DNA from 2 places in the Paenibacillus sp. FSL R10-2734 genome. Region 2 is predicted to be linked to the other one. Evidence: a T-box and tRNA genes for the amino acid it is inferred to sense, from the RefSeq annotation. Region 2 holds a T-box; the other holds one or more tRNA genes.

Region 1 (6,286 bases), 3.0 Mb from region 2:
GACACCTTCACTACGTCCACTACGCATAATCGTAATTCTGTCGCAGATTGCTTTAACTTCTTTCAACTTGTGTGAAATAAAAACTATCGTATGACCCTGCTCTCTTAATTGTTTAAGCTCTCGGAACAATTCCTCTGTTTCCTGGGGGGTCAACACTGCGGTCGGCTCATCCAGAACGAGGATTTTTGCTCCACGCAGCAGCGCCTTCAGAATCTCAACCTTTTGCTTCATACCAACCGTGAGATCCTCCACTTTTGCTTTTGGATCCACTGCTAGATTGTATTTCTTCGCAGTCTCTTCGGTCATGCGGACAGCTTCTGCATAATTGATGCCAACACCTTTACGAGGCTCCATACCCAGCACCATGTTCTCTGCCACCGTAAAAGAAGGTACCAGCATAAAATGCTGGTGAACCATACCGATCCCTCTATCAATGGCATCCTGAGCCGATTGCAGCTTTACTTTTTCACCCTTGATATAGATTTCGCCCTCACTAGGCTCTTCCATGCCGAACATGATCTTCATTAAAGTAGATTTACCAGCGCCGTTCTCGCCCGCAATCGCATGGATTTCTCCCTCACTTAAAGAAAAATGCACGTCTTTATTTGCAACGACGCCATTGGGATACACCTTGGTAATTCCCCGCATTTCCAGCAGAGCTTTGTTCATAGGTCTCAACGCCTTTCAACTTGGAGGTCTGCAAAAATATACAGCTGGAATTCTTCTAATAGAAGAATCTCCAACTGTAGGTTTATCACTATATACCTATACTTAAGGCTTAACAGCGTTACGAATGGCTTCTACTTCTGAGGTTTCCATTCCCATCGCGTTATCTACTGTAATTTCTTTGTTAATCAGCTTTTGCTTCACTTCTTCGACTTTGGCCTGAAGATCTGCTGGGAATACATTCTTATAGATATCATTCTCCGCAATGCCCACACCATCATCTACAAAGCTCAACACATCACGTTTACCCATCTCAAGTGTACCATCTTGTAATCTCTTCACGGCACCCAGAATAGCACTATCAATCTTTTTAATAGAAGAAGTAACGATCAAGTTTGCTTTTTCGCTATCTGTTTCGTTAAGCAACATCGCCTGATCGGAATCTACACCGATAGCATATTTCTTCTTCTCCTTAGCTGCGTCAAAGATCCCAAGACCTGTACCGCCAGCCACGTTAAAAATAACATCCACACCGGAGTTATATTGAATCAGCGAAAGCTCCTTACCTTTAGCCGGGTTAACGAAATCACCAGCATACGATACTGCTACCTTCACATCAGGATCAACATATTGAGCGCCCTGAATATAACCTACCAAGAAAGCGTTAATTCCTGGAATGTCCATGCCGCCTACAAAACCGATCACATTCTCAGGATTAGCACTTGCCATATCCGATTGTGTAGCCAGCGCTGCTACAGCACCTGCCAAAAAAGATACTTCATTTGTCGCATAAGACATGTTGTACATATTCTCTGGCGCTTCATCTATATCGGTATCATAGTTAATGAATTTTTTGTCTGGATATAGTTCAGCTGTTGCATTAAACATTTCCGTAATTTCCGATCCGCCAGAAATAATGACATCCCAATCCTCAGCGGCGATATCGTTGAATGTAGGCTCCCATTTCGTTTTATCGACACCCATTTCTACAACCTTTGTTTCTGCACCCAGTTCGTCCTTAACCTTTTGCAAACCGCTATTCGCAGAGTCAAAAAATGATTTGTCTCCAAGTGTTCCTGGAATCAGTAGTACGACCTTGAGTTTATCCCCTGAACCTGTTTCTCCACCATCAGCCGCATTTGATCCTGCATTCGAGGAAGCTCCATTACTCGACGTATTATTTCCACAAGCTGTGACCATTACCATTACTACTAGTAACAACAAAGAAAGAACTTTCTTTTTCATAATTCTATTCCACCCCTATTTGTAGTTGGTTAGTAATTTGAGAGGTTCTCCTTCTTAGTCCGTTGTATATTTCACGATTTAGATGGAAACTCTCATATTGCAGTTACATTGTTAAAAATTTAATGATTTTAACGAATACACTCGAAAATAGAGACAAAATTATCATTTTTACAAATAATCCGACTAATTTCCGAACGAGATGTCCAGTCAGGTTGCTAATCTTCGGATTTCTTGATACGATCATATCAAATATTAATGAAAAAAATTATATGATTTCGGTCATAATTTTGTGCGATTCGGCTAAAACATAAATATTGGAGGCTCATCATGGATCGTGTTCTATATATTGTAAATGCAGCACATGAGGTTAATACCTATATTCCACCACACCAGCATGAATGCTATGAACTAGTCTATTATTTAAACGGATTAGGAACTACCAATGTAGGTTCGCGAAGTTATCATTTTCGTTCATCATCATTCGCGCTTGTACCACCCAATCATAAACATGACGAGAACCATCGGGAGGATGCTACTGTTCTATTTGTAGGCTTCCATTCAAATCACCCAAATATGGAGAATTTGCAAGGCGTATATGAAGATGATAGAGACCAGACTGTTCTGCAAATCTTGCTTCGAATGAAAGCAGAGTTTACGCGCAAACAAGATGGATTCTCTGAACTATTAAACCTGCAAATGAGTGAAATTACTGTTCATCTGATTCGGCTACTTAGCGCCTCTGGTTTTCAATCTCCAACGGAAGACAGAGTACAATATGTTCTAAACTATATGAATGAGCATTACCGCCATAAACTATCGGTCGCAACACTCTCTGAAATGTCCGGATATAGCTATGATCGTTTCCGCCATTTATTTAAAGAACGTTTCGGCTCTTCACCTCTGCGCTATCTACTATTGAAGCGTCTGGATTATGCGAAGTCTCTCTTGCAGCATACCCAAATGCATATCTCTGAAGTATCCGCAGCTGCAGGGTTTGTGAACGACGCCCAATTCTGCAATATGTTTAAACGAGAGATAGGTCTCACCCCACGGGGCTTCCGCCTAAACAATCAATAAACCTCCATTCCATACAATCAATAAACCTCCATTCCATATAAAAAAGCCGTTGAATAGAGATCTCCTCTAATTCAACGGCTTATGAATGAAAGTCCAAAGGCATAAAGAAAAAAGGTTTGTAACGTCGCTTGTATAAGCAACTTTACAAACCTTTTGATATACCGGCGAGAGGACTCGAACCTCCACGGTTTCCCTCTCGATTTTGAGTCGAGCGCGTCTGCCATTCCGCCACGCCGGCACATATAAACTAAATGGAGGCGCCACCCAGATTTGAACTGGGGATAAAGCTTTTGCAGAGCTTTGCCTTACCACTTGGCTATGGCGCCATATAAAAATTTGGAGCGGACGACGGGAATCGAACCCGCGACCCTCGCCTTGGCAAGGCGATGCTCTACCGCTGAGCCACGTCCGCATAAAATGGCTGGGGATATAGGATTTGAACCTATGCATGACGGAGTCAAAGTCCGTTGCCTTACCGCTTGGCTAATCCCCAATAACATTTTTAAGTAAAATGGGGCGACTGATGGGTCTCGAACCCACGAATGCCGGAACCACAATCCGGTGCGTTAACCCCTTCGCCACAGTCGCCATATGATACTGAATTTAGTTGTCACTCTTCTTTGTTAAAGTAAATGGGGCGACCGATGGGTCTCGAACCCACGAATGCCGGAACCACAATCCGGTGCGTTAACCCCTTCGCCACGATCGCCATATTAAACTTTAGAAAGAATTTGGCAGGGGCAGCAGGAATTGAACCCACACCAACGGTTTTGGAGACCGTTGTTCTACCTTTAAACTATGCCCCTAAAACTGGTGGGGGATGATGGATTCGAACCACCGAACACGTACGTGAGCAGATTTACAGTCTGATGCGTTTGGCCACTTCGCTAATCCCCCAAGGATGGTGCCGGCGAGAGGACTTGAACCCCCAACCTACTGATTACAAGTCAGTTGCTCTACCAATTGAGCTACACCGGCAGGCACTCATTCTTTTATAAAAATCATGGTGGCTCGAGACGGATTCGAACCGCCGACACGAGGATTTTCAGTCCTCTGCTCTACCGACTGAGCTATCGAGCCAAGGTAAAAATGGCGGAACCGACGAGATTCGAACTCGCGATCTCCTGCGTGACAGGCAGGCATGTTAGGCCAACTACACCACGGTTCCAAAAGATATAATTGCTTGATGAAAATTGGTTGCGGGGGCAGGATTTGAACCTGCGGCCTTCGGGTTATGAGCCCGACGAGCTACCGGGCTGCTCCACCCCGCGTCGTTATTAAATAAATATGGTGGAGGCTGAGGGGATCGAACCCCCGACCCTCTGCTTGTAAGGCAGATGCTCTCCCAGCTGAGCTAAGCCTCCGTAAAGAACAATTGTTATTGTACCAAAGTCCACTATGTAAAATCAAGTGAAAATTTGGTGACCCGTATGGGATTCGAACCCATGTTACCTCCGTGAAAGGGAGGTGTCTTAACCCCTTGACCAACGGGCCATACTAATTAAAAATTTGTGGCGGAGAGAGAGGGATTCGAACCCTCGAGACGCTTGTGGCGCCTACACGATTTCCAATCGTGCTCCTTCGGCCAAACTCGGACACCTCTCCATATGGCTCCCCGAACAGGACTCGAACCTGTGACAACTCGATTAACAGTCGAGTGCTCTACCAACTGAGCTATCAGGGAATATTCATACCAGGCTTGATGCCTGAAAACTGAATCCGAAACAAATCTGCGTTTTAAATATTGGATAAGCCCTCGACCGATTAGTATTGGTCAGCTCCATGCATTACTGCACTTCCACCTCCAACCTATCTACCTCGTCGTCTTCAAGGGGTCTTACTAATTGGGAAATCTCATCTTGAGGGGGGCTTCACGCTTAGATGCTTTCAGCGCTTATCCCGTCCGTACGTAGCTACCCAGCCATGCTTCTGGCGAAACAACTGGTGCACCAGCGGTACGTCCATCCCGGTCCTCTCGTACTAAGGACAGCTCCTCTCAAATTTCCTGCGCCCACGACAGATAGGGACCGAACTGTCTCACGACGTTCTGAACCCAGCTCGCGTACCGCTTTAATGGGCGAACAGCCCAACCCTTGGGACCTACTTCAGCCCCAGGATGCGATGAGCCGACATCGAGGTGCCAAACCTCCCCGTCGATGTGGACTCTTGGGGGAGATAAGCCTGTTATCCCCAGGGTAGCTTTTATCCGTTGAGCGATGGCCCTTCCATGCGGTACCACCGGATCACTAAGTCCGACTTTCGTCCCTGCTCGACTTGTAGGTCTCGCAGTCAAGCTCCCTTATGCCTTTGCACTCTTCGAATGATTTCCAACCATTCTGAGGGAACCTTGGAACGCCTCCGTTACTCTTTAGGAGGCGACCGCCCCAGTCAAACTGCCCGCCTGACACGGTCCCCGTACCGGATTACGGTACTAGGTTAGAACCTAGATACGATCAGGGTGGTATCCCAACGGCGCCTCCACCGAAGCTTGCGCTCCGATTTCTACGGCTCCCACCTATCCTGTACAGATCGTACCCAAATTCAATATCAAGCTGCAGTAAAGCTCCATGGGGTCTTTCCGTCTTGTCGCGGGTAACCTGCATCTTCACAGGTATTAAAATTTCACCGGATCTCTCGTTGAGACAGCGCCCAAGTCGTTACGCCATTCGTGCGGGTCAGAATTTACCTGACAAGGAATTTCGCTACCTTAGGACCGTTATAGTTACGGCCGCCGTTTACTGGGGCTTCGGTTCATAGCTTCGGGTTACCCCTAACCACTCCCCTTAACCTTCCAGCACCGGGCAGGCGTCAGCCCGTATACTTCGCCTTGCGGCTTCGCACAGACCTGTGTTTTTGCTAAACAGTCGCTTGGGCCTTTTCACTGCGGCCCCCTCGTGCTATTCACACTACCGGGGCACCCCTTCTCCCGAAGTTACGGGGTCATTTTGCCGAGTTCCTTAACGAGAGTTCTTCCGCGCGCCTTAGAATTCTCTTCTCGCCTACCTGTGTCGGTTTGCGGTACGGGCACCTTCTCCTGGCTAGAGGCTTTTCTTGGCAGTGTGAGATCATGACCTTCGCTACTACAATTTTCGCTCCCCATCACAGCCCAGCCTTAACGATGTGCGGATTTGCCTACACATCAGCCTCACTGCTTAGACGGACATATCCATCAGTCCGCGTCACTACCCTCCTGCGTCACCCCATCGCTCATAGCGGATTACGGTGGTACAGTAATTTCAAACTGTTGTCCTTCGACTACGCCTTTCGGCCTCGCCTTAGGTCCCGACTTACCCTGAGC
Region 2 (6,286 bases):
GCTCCTGGCGTTGTAATTCCTTCAATCAAAGTCGTTGGAATATTGTCATACCCGTACAGTCGAGCAATTTCTTCAATAAGGTCAACATCGTAGCTGATATCGCCGCGTCTAGTTGGCACCTGAACTTCAATCAGCCCTTGTGCGGTATCCCCGCATTTGAATTGTAGACGACCAAACAATGTCTTCACTTCCAGCAAGGACAGATCTGTTCCGAGATACCTGTTAAGCTTCTCCAAGGACAAAGTCAGGACCTTCTCTGGAACTGCGACGGTTCCTGCTTGCACAATTCCTTCATGTACAGATCCACCAGCATAACGAGCAATAAGTACTGCTGCGCGGTTCAATGCAGGGATAACTGCGTTAGGATCCACTTCTTTCTCGAAACGAAGGGATGCTTCCGAGCGAAGTCCCAGTTGACGTGAGGTTTTACGAACGGTTCCTCCATCAAACTTAGCGGATTCCAGAACGAGATTTACCGTCTCAGCAGTAACTTCCGTATCCAGGCCTCCCATCACTCCAGCCAGACCTACTGCTTTAGCTCCATCAGCGATAACGAGCATTTGCGGCTCTAGCTTCCGCTCTTGACCGTCAAGTGTAGTCAGGACTTCGCCTTCATGGGCAAGACGAACGCCGAGTTCTCCACCTTCAATTTTATCTGCATCAAAAGCATGCAGCGGCTGTCCATATTCGAGCATCACGTAGTTAGTGATATCCACGATGTTGTTAATTGGACGAATGCCAGCCGCCATCAGACGATTCTGAATCCACAGCGGTGATGCTGCAGGTTTAACGCCTGAAATATAACGAACTGCATAATGACTGCAGTGTTCTTCATTCTCAATCTTTACGGAAATGGATTGAGCAGCTGCGCCGCTTATCTCAATCAATTCGCTCGCTGGATCAGGCAATTTGATCTGGCGTCCAAGAATCGCGCTGACTTCATAAGCTGCACCAATCATGCTTAGACAATCTGAACGGTTCGGGGTCAGATCGAATTCCAGAATTTCATCATTTAGACCTAGCACCTTCGAAATATCTTGACCGATCTCCGTGCCTTCAGGAAGCACAAGAATTCCTTCTTGTTGCTCTTTAGGAAGCAATTTATCATTGAGTCCTAATTCTTTAGCCGAGCAAATCATCCCTTGTGATAATACCCCGCGTAGCTTCGCTTTTTTGATGTCCAGTCCTGGCAGCTTAGCGCCAACAAGAGCTACAGGAACAATCTGCCCCGCATCCACATTTTTTGCGCCACAGACGATTTGCAAATCCTCACCTTGGCCTGCATCCACGATACATACATTAAGCTTATCAGCATCAGGATGTTTTTCTTTCGATTTCACATAGCCAGTTACGATGCCGGAAATCCCTTTATTGCGGCGCTCTACTCCGTCAATCTCAATGCCGGCAGCGGTAATCTTCTCCGCTAGCTTCTCGGCGGTTACTCCTTCAATCGATGTATAATCAGCCAACCATCCGGTTGATACTTTCATGTCCGCTCACTTCCTTTATGTTTCAGATGTATTTATCTACTTGCCGTTCGATCAGCTTCCTGAGGGAGTAGTACAAATTAGGATTACTCGATCAAAGCTTCATACCCGTCCTATTTGGAGCAGTCACTACGAAAAATATTGGACTTCCGATCGCTGTTATCCTCAGATTTCCTGATTCAAACCGCTTCTCGCGGTAGAAATCCGAGGATAAAGGCGAACGCTGACGCTTCTACAGTTCCAAAAATTTTCTCCGTTCCTTCTATAAATAGTCTTTTATTAAGCAAGATCAGCAACCCAATTGCTACTTACTCCCTAACCCGTAAGCCAGCTCGCCCACCAAAAATCTAAACGCCCTTGAACTGCTTTACAAAACTCATATCGTTGTTATAGAAATGACGGATGTCATCGATGCCGTATTTAAGCATTGCAATCCGCTCAACACCCATTCCAAAAGCAAAACCGCTATATTCAGCTGGATCATAACCACCCATTTTCAGAACATTTGGATGCACCATGCCCGCGCCAAGGATTTCTAACCATCCGCTTTGCTTACACAGTCTGCAGCCATCGCCGCCACACTTGAAGCAGCTTACGTCAACTTCAACGCTTGGCTCCGTGAATGGGAAGAAGCTCGGACGAAGACGAATACCTGTATTCGCTCCAAACATCTCCTGCACGAATTGATTCAGCGTACCCTTCAGATCACTCATCCGAATGTTGCGTCCGATAACTAAGCCTTCGATTTGATGGAACTGGAAGGAATGCGTTGCATCGTCATCATCACGACGGAACACTTTACCCGGGCAGATGATTTTAACTGGAACTTCACCGTTCATAGCCTGCATAGTACGAATTTGTACCGGAGACGTTTGAGTACGCATGAGCAGATCATCCGTCAAATAGAAGGAATCCTGCATATCACGAGCCGGGTGATTTTTAGGCAGATTTAATGCTTCAAAGTTATAATAATCGGTCTCCACTTCCGGACCTTCAGCCACACGGTAACCCATACCAATGAAAATATCCTCGATTTCCTGAACCACTCTGCTAAGCGGGTGAATGCCCCCTTGCTGCATGCGGCGACCAGGTAGCGTTACGTCTACTTTTTCAGCCTGCAGACGTTGCTGGGTCTCCTGCTGTTGAAAAGCCTCTTGCTTCGCTCCAATAATCTCCTCAATAGCACTGCGAACCTGATTCGCTACTTGCCCGATAACCGGACGCTCCTCAGCACTAAGTCCTCCCATACCACGTAGAACTTCTGTAAGCTCGCCTTTTTTACCGAGATACTTCACTCTTAGGTCATTTAGAACCTGTGGATCCACAACCTCCTGCAACTTAGCCAGCGCCTCAACCTTCAATGCTTCCAACTTCTCTTTCATGGCCGTGTACAGCCCCCTTCAATCATGGTCTAGTTCAACAAAAAAAGGCCTTTCCTCCCGGTAAGGGACGAAAAGACCGTGGTACCACCCTTGTTAGACAAGCAATCTATTCCCTTAAGAGCTTCATTCCCTCTTTTGGCTAGACAGATACCTATCTCACTTTATACAGAAATAACGGTCTGCGACCGGTTTCCCCTACTCATCCTTACAAGGCAATCTTAAGGAATTCAAGGAACTGCTCCGGAGTGAACTTCGACAGCTCTGTTTCCTAGAAACGCTCTCAATCAACGGCGTCTCCTCCCTGTAAGTCAGGCACTGTGTACTCTTCTCCATCACTGCATTTCACAATTCAATCTAATTGTCAGGTATCTCTTTTATACAAGAGATATGTCTATTTATTATATGCAAAATCTGTCGTTTTGACAAGCTCAAGCATAATTAGGGCAATTTTTATCTGGCTTTAAGCTGGCTTTAAGGTTCAGAGCCGTTTTGGGGACTTTTTTTCAGCTAACGTTCAGCGGAGCTTGATAATTTCCATTATTAAGAAGGCATGGTTGTACATAATCTCAAACCACCTTCATAGAACAAGGACTTTCATACTGGGAGGGAATTACATGCATGCACGAAGAACAAAAGTTGCTGTGATCATGCTTAGCGCAGCCGTTCTGAGTCAAGCTACATCGTACGGAGCGTACGCAGCATCAACGAATACTACATCCACCAAAACAGCAACTACCACCACGGTGTCCACTCTGGATAAACTCGGCTCGATAGCTTTGAAGAGTAGCTTTAGCGTGAAGCTGAGCGATGTTGGCTTTTTGACTCAGGATGGCGGCAATATTCTTACATACACACTCAGCTACTACAATGGAAGCGGCAGCAGTATCAATCTTGTGGACTATCTCTCTAAGGTAACTACTGCCGGAGGAACAGTTATCCAAGGAAGCCCAGTTACGAGCAGTGCAACCATCAAATCCATCCCCTCCAAAAGCAGTCAGTCTGTAACCTATTACGTAAATGTCGGTAAATCCACTTCTCTTAAAGGCATTAAAATTTCATTATTCGGTTGGGATTTCAGCAGTAGCAACGATTATCAAAAGAAATTGGGGACCTTCACCCTTCCAGCAGCTTTTTCACAAGCGGTTGCTAGAGGCCAGAGTAAAAAGATCACCCTAAATAATCTCCCTGTAACAACCAAAGCGGAAAGTCTGCAAATTTACAAATATAACGGTAAGGTATATGCCAAAGTAGGCGTGAGCTTAACCAATCAAGGTACCAAAGTGCTCAGTGATACTGGACTTAAGGGATACCTAGCTTCCGCTGGCGGATCTGAATTTGAACTAACGCTTGATGATGCGAGCAGCAACTATAAAGTGCAGCCACAGGAAAAAAAGACGATCTACTACATGACAGAAATCCCCTCTTATATGAAGACAGACAATATGACCCTGCAATTTGCTGGAGAAGATACCTCATTAAAAATAGCACTACCCATCGCTACCTATAACCTTCCCGCCGCCGCCACTGCGGATCTTGTCGTAGCCAGCAATATCGTCAAGAAGCTTACGATCAATAGCAATACAGTTGAGACGCAGTTGAAAAGCGCTAACGTCCATGCAGACAACGGCATCGCAAAGTGGACGCTGCAGTTCCGAGTAAAGAATAGCGGCAACAAAGCGATAACTTTGCCTGCTTACGAATTTGCCGTTAAAGCCGCTGAAGGATATAGCTTTCCAGTGGACACGAAGGATTTTGCTAACCTTACACTAAAGCCGCTTGAGGAAAAAATAATCGAGCTCAGCGCAGACGTTCCACTAACGATTGCCCAAGGAACACTGCAACTACAAATGACTGAACCCGCTGTCGAAGGAAAGATCATTTTTCCTACCGCTTATTATCAGATTCCTTACACACTGCAAACGAACAATTGGCAGGACACAGAATATGCGGTGGAGAACAGTCACGGAACATTTGCTGTCAAGCTTGAGAACATCCAGCGGCTACCCTGGGCAGACAAGGATCAGCTTGTAGCTAAAATCAACATCCGCAACACCAAATCGACCTCTGTGCAGCTTCCTACTTTTACAAGTGTCATTAAAGCTGGCGAGAGTGATATTAGCAGCACTTCCCAAGTCGTCACAGAAAGCACGCAAACCATACTCGGTCCAAATGAATCGGCAGATGTTTATGTCGTGGCCAATATCCCTTATACGTATCAGTTCAATCAATTAAAAATAACGCTGCAAGAAACCTCCGGCGAAAGCAAAATTAATTTTCTATCGTTAAGTACAAACCAGTTGGACAGCCGTGTTCAAGAAGTTGCAGCGCTAAGTTCCTACCATATTGAGCTTGAAAGTAAAAAAGCAGAAGTGTTAGAACGCCGAACAACGGTCTACCAAGGTACGAGCTCCAATATCATGTACACAGAACTGGAAATGAACAGCGAGGAAACGCGCAAATCGGAGCAGACTCAACTCGTAGCTTATTACAAAACGCCAGACAATCAATATTACGAGGCCGAGGTCAACCAGTCCACAACCTCCACTAGCCCAAACGGAAAAAATCTGATTACCGTCTGGACTAAGCTTCCACTTGGTGTAGATCCTTCTCAGCTTGTGCTTAATGTCGGTGAAGGGGTATCCGAAGGAAAGCTTACTGCTCCTGGTGGGAAATCAACGGGGTATATCAATACGGTGTCACTGGGACTAAATAATGTTGCTGTGGAGTCGAAGGGTAATCTTTTGGATGTGGAATTATTCCCATATACCCTATCCGTTACAAACACAGTCGCCACCGTCACCGCTGGTAAAGATACGCTCAGTACGGTCCTAACCTACAATATGTCGAGCAGCGCTTTATATGAATCTGGCACATATGAGCACAAGCTAGTGCTAGAGGTGATTGACCCCTTCGGACAAACGATGGAGAAGACATTAACGCCTGGTATAGATCTACCATTAGGTAACTACAAGTCGTTCACCACAACATTCACAAGCAATCTTTACAAAACACTAGGTGGCGGCGCGATCCGATTGAATGTATACGACGAATTCCAAGGTCATCGAAATCTACTAGGAACTGGGACCTATGTTGTCACTTATCAGGCAGCGTCAACGACTTCAAACAGCAGTTCCGCTTCAAACACCGATTCAGGTGCTAACAATCCATCCGACAATCAGTAAAAGCGCTTGGGTGCCATATTAAGAAATTTGATGATCTATGGAGGAAAGAAATGAAGAAGAAAAAATGGTTGCTCTGGACGATCGGAGTAGTAGCTGTAGCAACAGCAGGATTGTTGGTGTATACGTTTCTACCTGATAAGAACAGTCAGGCTGCGGAAGTGCCCGTTACTACAGCCACGGTTACGAAGGGTGATATCGTAGTAAATGTATCCGGAGCAGGCTCCGTCACAGCCAC

The links. A T-box is a leader RNA that pairs with one kind of tRNA and senses whether it is charged. The one in region 2 lies ahead of pheS (phenylalanine--tRNA ligase subunit alpha), so its partner is inferred to be a tRNA-Phe.
Region 1: it encodes a tRNA-Phe, which carries the amino acid that the T-box ahead of pheS (phenylalanine--tRNA ligase subunit alpha) is inferred to sense. The anticodon was not compared.

The regions. Positions count from the first base shown of each region.
Region 1 is NZ_CP150170.1:1,539,051-1,545,336, reverse strand. Features, by position in the region: gene NSS67_RS06970 (ABC transporter ATP-binding protein) at 1-669, opposite strand, end outside; gene NSS67_RS06965 (BMP family ABC transporter substrate-binding protein) at 772-1,911, opposite strand; gene NSS67_RS06960 (helix-turn-helix domain-containing protein) at 2,239-2,988, shown strand; tRNA gene NSS67_RS06955 (tRNA-Leu) at 3,148-3,226, opposite strand; tRNA gene NSS67_RS06950 (tRNA-Cys) at 3,241-3,314, opposite strand; tRNA gene NSS67_RS06945 (tRNA-Gly) at 3,326-3,400, opposite strand; tRNA gene NSS67_RS06940 (tRNA-Gln) at 3,407-3,481, opposite strand; tRNA gene NSS67_RS06935 (tRNA-His) at 3,501-3,576, opposite strand; tRNA gene NSS67_RS06930 (tRNA-His) at 3,622-3,697, opposite strand; tRNA gene NSS67_RS06925 (tRNA-Trp) at 3,721-3,794, opposite strand; tRNA gene NSS67_RS06920 (tRNA-Tyr) at 3,800-3,885, opposite strand; tRNA gene NSS67_RS06915 (tRNA-Thr) at 3,891-3,966, opposite strand; tRNA gene NSS67_RS06910 (tRNA-Phe) at 3,993-4,068, opposite strand; tRNA gene NSS67_RS06905 (tRNA-Asp) at 4,079-4,156, opposite strand; tRNA gene NSS67_RS06900 (tRNA-Met) at 4,183-4,259, opposite strand; tRNA gene NSS67_RS06895 (tRNA-Val) at 4,277-4,352, opposite strand; tRNA gene NSS67_RS06890 (tRNA-Glu) at 4,408-4,482, opposite strand; tRNA gene NSS67_RS06885 (tRNA-Ser) at 4,501-4,593, opposite strand; tRNA gene NSS67_RS06880 (tRNA-Asn) at 4,597-4,672, opposite strand; rRNA gene NSS67_RS06875 (23S ribosomal RNA) at 4,733-6,286, opposite strand, start outside.
Region 2 is NZ_CP150170.1:5,882,614-5,888,899, forward strand. Features, by position in the region: gene pheT (phenylalanine--tRNA ligase subunit beta) at 1-1,490, opposite strand, end outside; gene pheS (phenylalanine--tRNA ligase subunit alpha) at 1,835-2,869, opposite strand; T-box leader at 2,930-3,214, opposite strand; gene NSS67_RS25560 (hypothetical protein) at 3,484-6,051, shown strand; gene NSS67_RS25565 (efflux RND transporter periplasmic adaptor subunit) at 6,102-6,286, shown strand, end outside.